2 regions of the Yoonia sp. SWMV100 genome follow, and region 1 is predicted to be linked to the other one. Evidence: riboswitches for the same ligand, from Rfam matches in the RefSeq annotation. Region 1 holds a riboswitch; the other holds the start of a gene.
What was found. Region 1 has a riboswitch for thiamine pyrophosphate ahead of thiM (hydroxyethylthiazole kinase). Riboswitches for the same ligand answer to the same signal wherever they lie in the genome.

Region 1 (3,517 bases):
GGCGGAAATCGCTTTGATATCCGCCTGACTGCCAGCGCCGCCCGATGGGTCCGATCCTGCAATGCTAAGAACATTCGGGATCATAGCGTTGCCTCTTGGACGTTGAACGCGCGCGCCGCAGCCGCGGGGTCAGGCTGGCCGCAAATCCCCGACACAACGGCGATGCCATCCGCGCCCGCCGCACGCACATCATTGGCGTGGGCCGCCTTAAGACCGCCGATTGCGACCGTGGGCAAGGCCGCCACTGCCACCAGCTGTGCCAATCCGTCAAACCCCAAAGGCTGCGCATGGTCTGTTTTAGTCGCGGTCGCAAAGACCGGTCCAAGACCAAGGTAATCCACCAGACGGGGGTCGGCGGCCTGCACTGCCTTTGGTGTTTCACATGATAGCCCAAGGATTTTCACCGGCCCGAGCAGTGCACGCGCCTGGGCGGGTGACATATCGCCCTGCCCGATGTGCGCGCCGTCGACATCCGCTGCGATCGCCGCATCAATGTCGTCGTTGATCACAATTGGCACACCTGTTCCGACCAGCGCCTGCCGCAACGCGCGGGCCACGTCGATACGCTCTGCTGTGGTCGCGGTTTTGTCGCGCAATTGCACCATGGTGACACCGCCTGCAACAGCACGGCACACCGTCGGCACCACGCCGATCTGCGCGCACATCTGGCGATCTGTCACCAGATACAAACGCAAGCTTTGGCGCAGCATCATGCGTTCACCTGCGCCAGATCAGCCGGCATTGTCGCCGCAAGCGCATCCAGAAAATGCACGGTAAAACTCCCCGGTCCCGCAGCCGTTGCGCCGGCACGGGTGCCAGCCACCTTGAAATGGGCAAGGGTCGCACAAGCCGCATCAAATGCCGGGCCGACCGCAGCATAGGCCCCCATTAATGCGGTCTGCGCACAGCCTAATGCCGTGACCTGCGGCATCAGTGCAGAGCCGCCGGCGAAATGCGATTCCTGGGTACCGTCGGTGACAAAATCAATCGGACCTGTCACCGCGACAACGCACCCGAAATTCTGCGCCAGCGCCCGTGCGGCACCTTCGGCGGCGGCAACACTGTCACCTGTGTCAGCGCCTTTACCCGCGCCGGCCTCGCCGGCCAGCGCCAATATCTCGGATGCGTTCCCACGCACGATGGTGGGACGCAGCGCCAGTAAATCCTGCGCCGCATGCTTGCGATAATCCGATATAAAGTGGGCCACCGGGTCCAGAACCCACGGGATATTGCGGTCGCTGGCGATGTTGGCAGCCATCAGCATGCTCGACAACCACGACGTCGACAAGGTGCCGATGTTGATGGTCAACGCGCCACATATCGGTGTGAACGCTGGAATTTCTTCTGGCGCGTGAACCATGGCTGGTGACCCACCCGCCGCCAAAACCACGTTCGCCGCGATATTCATCGCGACATAGTTCGTCATGCAGTGAACAAGCGGTTTTTGGTCCCGCAAGGCTATCAGCACATCATCAAGGGGCATTTTGTCTCCTTTTTTCGGGCGAAAAAAGAGAGAGCGCACGCGCAAGCAGAAACATACGACCTCCCTCCGCCAGCATTATCTGGTTCAGGTTCAAAGGGTACATCTCAGCTTTTCAGCGCCCCTGGTGTCGCGGAGAGTACAGGGCTTTGGCGGGAAACGTCAAACGCATTGTGGCGCTGCCGCAAAGATCGCGGCAGTGGCGTATTTATTGCGGCAGTTCGATCTGCATTTTCACATCTGTCGCGGGTGCAGATGCGGCGATTTCAAATGCCTGCACGCTATCTTTGAACGCAAATGTGCGGGTGATAAGCGGTTTCACATCAATCGCGCCTGAACTGATCATGCCAACGCAGCGCGGAAACACATGCGCATAGCGAAAGATATTTTCGACGCGGGCTTCGCGCACCATTGCGGCACCTGCATCATATAAAATTGGTTCGGCCTGACCACCAATCATCACCACGCAGCCCCCTGGGGCAAGCGGTTCAAACACCTGCGCGGCGGCTTTGGGCGATCCTGTCGCCTCGAAAACTACATCGGCGCCCCAGCCATCGGTGGCGGCTTTCACGACGTCGGTCATGTTCTGCTTGGTCACGTCAACCGGTGTGATCGCCGGTGACAGGCTGGCGGCGATTTCCAACTTTTGCGGGGCCATGTCGCTGACAAACACTCGAGCGCACCCGGCCGCCAAGGCTGACAGCGCGGTGACCAGTCCAATCGGCCCCGCACCCATTACCACCGCCAGATCACCCGGTTTGATCCGGGCCTTGGTTGCGGCATGCACGCCAACCGCCAAAGGTTCGACCATCGCCGCCTCGGCAAAGGTGACGTTATCGGGCAGTTTAAATGTGAAATCCGCAGGGTGGACACAGGTCGGGCGCAAGATACCGTGATAGGGCGGCGTCGCCCAAAATCGCACGGCTGGGTCGATATTGTACATCCCCAGTCGGGCCGCCTTTGAGGTTGGGTCAGGAATGCCGGGTTCCATACAGACGCGGTCACCCACCGCCAAATGGTTGACGTCACAGCCCAATTCAGTCACCGTGCCCGACGCCTCGTGCCCCAGAACAATCGGGGCATTCACAACAAAAGGGCCGATACGTCCATGCGTGAAATAATGCACGTCTGACCCGCAAATCCCCACGGTGTGCAGTTTGATCCGCACATCCCGCGGCCCAAGCGTTTCTTCGGATTTTGCGATTTCTGGAAAATCGCGCAGCGACAGCACATGTTGGCGTTCAAGAACAAGCGATAGCATCCAGTTTCCTCCCACGGGTTCACAAACAAGCCAACACTGATCCGACTGCAAAGATCAAGCCAGCGCAGCGAACGCGCGTGGTTTTGTTCACAAAGTATCAGCCCATGATCGCCCAGCGGATCGCATATGCCACGACGCCCAGCGCCAGAACACTCAGGACCCAAATCCCGATAAACCAGCCGAATTTCTTAACCGCCTGCTTCAATGATAGCCCTCGGTCGGGTCCACCTTGCCGCGAAAGACCCAATACGCATAGGCGGTGTAGATCAAAATCAGCGGCACCAGCACAACAGTGCCGACCAACGCGAATTTTAGGCTGGCGTCAGGGGCCGCTGCTTCGACGATGGTCAGGGATGGCGGGACGATATTGGGGTAAAAGCTGATCCCGATCCCGATAAAGCACAACACAAACAGCGCCAGTGCCGATAAAAACGGCTGTAAATCCTTGCCTGCATTTAACCCACGAAACAGCGAAACCGCCGTCAGCAGGACCGCCGCAGGCATTGCCACGCTAAATGCGCTGCCCGGCAAATTAAACCACCGCTGGAAATACACCGCGTCCTGAAACGGCGTCAGAACACTGACCAGACCGATAAAACCCAAAGTGGCAATCGCCAGACCCCACGCATAACGTTGCATTTGCCGCTGCAGGGGACCATCGGTTTTCACGATGATCCACGTTGCGCCCAACAATGCATAGCCCACAACCACGGCCACACCAGTCAGCACCGAAAACGGCGTCAGCCAGTCCCACCAGCCGCCTGAATAGGCGCGAC
Region 2 (3,517 bases), on a different contig from region 1:
AAACCCCAACGGTCTGCGAATTCGTGGCAGCACCACAATCCAAACCCAGCGCCAGCCGGTCAACCCAACCGAGGCACCAAGATGAGCAAAGTTCGCCTGCACCGATGCGATCGCCGGGTCGATCGCCCGCAATACAAATGGCAATGCGAGTGTCGCGTTTACCAGCATCGTAATAAGCAGGGCCAGATCGCTTGGATTAAAGTACGGGTATATAATCAAGAATGCCCCTGTCCCGACCACAAGACTTGACGCGGCCAATGGCAGCACGCCCATCACGGCAACGATCCGTCCGCCCCACAGACCCAAACCAATCGCCATCGCGCAACACAATGCTGCGGACGCGCAGGCAACAATTACAGACCGCAGCGCCGCAACCCAAACCGTGCTTGGCAAAACGATCAACGCCGGCAACCCGCGCCAGATAACCATCCCAAGCGGCAGCAGCAAAAACAGCGTCGCGCCAGCAATCAGCGCATAATCGAATCCAGCGCGCCGCACATCCCAGCGCGTCACGACACGATCCAATCCCGCGCCCATCGCATCAATACCCGTCAATCGCCACGCAAGCACAGCCGCCAGAACACACAACCCGAATTGGAAACACGCCAGCAGCGCGGCGCGCCCAAGGTCGAAATCAAACCGGAGCGCCTGATAGATTGCCAATTCTACTGTGGTACTTTTCGGTCCACCGCCAAGGGTCAGCGCGACCGCGAAACTGGTCAGACATATCAGGAATATCACTAAAAATGTGCTCGGAACGACGGTGCGCAGCATCGGCCACTCGAGCAACCGCCCAACTGGCGCACCAAGGCTCGCAGCAAGCCGAAATCTTTCTGCCGGAATGGCAAGCCACCCTTGCAGGATCAATCGCACAGCAAGTGGCAGGTTGAAGAAAACATGCGCCAAGACGACACCATGAAACCCGTAAATTGACATCGTCTCAAAGCCCAGCGCACCAAGCGCCGCATTCAATATGCCGCCGCGCCCGAACACCGCCAACAACCCGACAACAGCGACCATTACCGGCAATAAAAACGGCGCGCCCAGCAGCGTGATCAACACCTTCCGCCCCCGAAACTGCCGACGGGCCAGCGCCCGGGCAACCGGTATTCCAAGGATCACGCTGATCGCGGCGGACACGAACGCTTGCGTCACGGTAAACTTGATCGCCGCCCAATCCGCAGCACCCAGTCCGCGCAGCCACTCTGCACGGGCAGCGACCGCCACCAATGTACCTGCCGTCAACACCAGCACCAGCACCCCCGCAAGGGCGCCGGGCCAGCGCGGGCTTATTGAGACAGCGCGGTACGCCAAGCGCCCAAAGCCGTATCGCGTCTTGCCAATGCTTCGTCAGAGGAAAACAACAACGCTTTGTCTGCACTCACGGGATTATCGAATGCGGCGGGCAGGCCACCATCTGGCATCACCGCCGGATACATCCAATTGGTTTCAGGGATAATGCTTTGGAACGCATCGGACACCATAAAGGCCAAAAACTGATCGGCCAAGTCAGGTTGATCGGTTCCCGCGACTTTGCCAGCCACTTCGACCTGCATATAGTGACCTTCCTCAAACACCCAAGCGACCTTGGTGGCGTCGTCTTCGGCGATGATGTGATAGGCAGGTGATGTGGTGTAGGACAGCACCGCGTCTGCTTCGCCATCCAGGAACAATCCATAGGCTTCGGACCAACCGGGTGTCACGGTGACAATATTGTCCGCCAGATCGGCCCAGATCGCAGGGGCATCATCGCCATATGCGGCGTCAACCCACATCAGCAATCCCAAACCAGGGGTCGACGAACGGGGGTCTTGGATCACGACTTTTAAATCACTGTCTGCCAAGGCCTGCAATGACGTGGGGGCATCGGTATCCGCGTTCCCGACAAAGGCGAAATAGCCCCAGTCAAACGGCAGGAATTCGGTATCATCCCATTCAATCGGAAGATCAAGATCAACGGTCACACCATGCGGTGCAAACAGGCCTGTGGCACGTCCGGCGGCGGTTAGGTTCGTATCCAGACCCAGCACAACGTCGGCCTCTGTGCGCGCACCTTCAAGCTGAAGCCGCGCCAGCAAAGCCGCGCCATCACCTGCGGCGACAAATTGCAGATCGCAGGCACATGTCGCCTCGAATGCAGCTTCGATAGCAGGGCCGGGACCCCATTCGCTGGTAAAACTGTCGTAGGTCAGAATTTGCAGCACCGGGGTTTCGGCCATTGCGCCCGTAGCACAAAGGACAAATCCCGCGACAGCTGGCAGATAGATTGGTTTTTGCATCGTATCCTCCAAATGCGACGGGCGGATTGGGGGATAGCGCGATTGCCATACCTTCCCTCCGCCGGTCTTAACCGGTTCAGGTTCAACGGGTCCGCTTGCGCATCTCAGCCAATCAAGGCCCCCCGAGGTGCAGACTGCATACTTGTAGCGCGCAGAAATGAAAAGGGTTGGTCTTTTCGGGGTTAATATACCTTAAGCATGCAAGGGGACACGTAGCGCACATGTAGGGTTGAAAAGCGGTCCCCTACGGCAACATCGCCTAAAAAGCACGTCAATGGTTTCGTCATTCCTGATGCGTCGGGTGAAGTTTACAGATGTATGGTGTGGCTTCGGGTCAAACTTTTGAAAGGTACGCCATGAAAGTATTATCAACATTCACTTCGGCCCTCGCGATTTGCGCTGCAAGCGCAAGCGCGCACTCCACCCCCAGCGTTTCGCATGATGGCAGCACGATCACGCTTGGCTATAACTTCCACAATGACGCAGACGGCGCACCGTTCCGCGATAACTTTACGACGCAGTTAACGGCGGCTTCAAAGTATTCTTTAGGCGCAAATTTCGGTGCTGCTGTTTCATTGGTTTACAATAAAGAACAGCATCAAAGCAGCTTTTACTCCGAGCGGTACTTGATTGATGTGAACCCTTACTACGACTTGGGTGCCGGGTCGGCTGGCGTTTTCTATACTGCGATAGCCTATTACGATGGTGACTCGGAAACGCATGCGCAATACGGTGTGACCGCGGACTATAAGACCAACGGTATGGGTTTCGAAGCCTATGCAGGTCTATACGAGGAAGATCGTTCGTTTGAACAAGATACCTATGGGATAGCGGTCTCGTATGACGTGACGGACGCCGCAATGATCTACATTTCAGAGCGCAGAGACGTGAGCGATGGTGACTCTTATGGCCTTACCGCAATCGGCGGCACATACGACCTCGCAAACCTTACGGGGAACCTCCCTATCAGCATCCGTGCAGAGGTTTCTGGGTTTCATGATAACGACAACACCCTGAGCGAGGGTGACTGGACGCAGTTTTCGTTGATGGCTAGCTACAGCTTTGGGGATGGCGCAGAATCTATTTTCCGTGGTGTTCGCGCTGTAAATTACTACTACGACTGATTTCGACCGTTAAAAATTTAAGATCCGCGCCATCTTCGGGCGCGGGTCATTCTGTGACCTTTGTCGTTTAGCCGGGTTGAGCGTGACACAGTTTGCACATTCGGGAAAATCAGT

Region 2: linked by a shared signal. The riboswitch ahead of thiB (thiamine ABC transporter substrate binding subunit) and the one ahead of thiM (hydroxyethylthiazole kinase) in region 1 are both predicted to bind thiamine pyrophosphate.

The regions. Positions count from the first base shown of each region.
Region 1 is NZ_JBWBAQ010000005.1:42,284-45,800, reverse strand. It holds gene thiD (bifunctional hydroxymethylpyrimidine kinase/phosphomethylpyrimidine kinase) at 1-84, opposite strand, end outside; gene thiE (thiamine phosphate synthase) at 81-713, opposite strand; gene thiM (hydroxyethylthiazole kinase) at 710-1,483, opposite strand; TPP riboswitch at 1,528-1,616, opposite strand; gene ACXJGX_RS12255 (NAD(P)-dependent alcohol dehydrogenase) at 1,689-2,741, opposite strand; gene ACXJGX_RS12250 (DUF2474 family protein) at 2,839-2,946, opposite strand; gene cydB (cytochrome d ubiquinol oxidase subunit II) at 2,943-3,517, opposite strand, start outside.
Region 2 is NZ_JBWBAQ010000003.1:557,703-561,219, forward strand. It holds gene ACXJGX_RS07565 (thiamine/thiamine pyrophosphate ABC transporter permease ThiP) at 1-1,314, opposite strand, end outside; gene thiB (thiamine ABC transporter substrate binding subunit) at 1,290-2,279, opposite strand; TPP riboswitch at 2,316-2,414, opposite strand; gene ACXJGX_RS07575 (hypothetical protein) at 2,636-3,403, shown strand.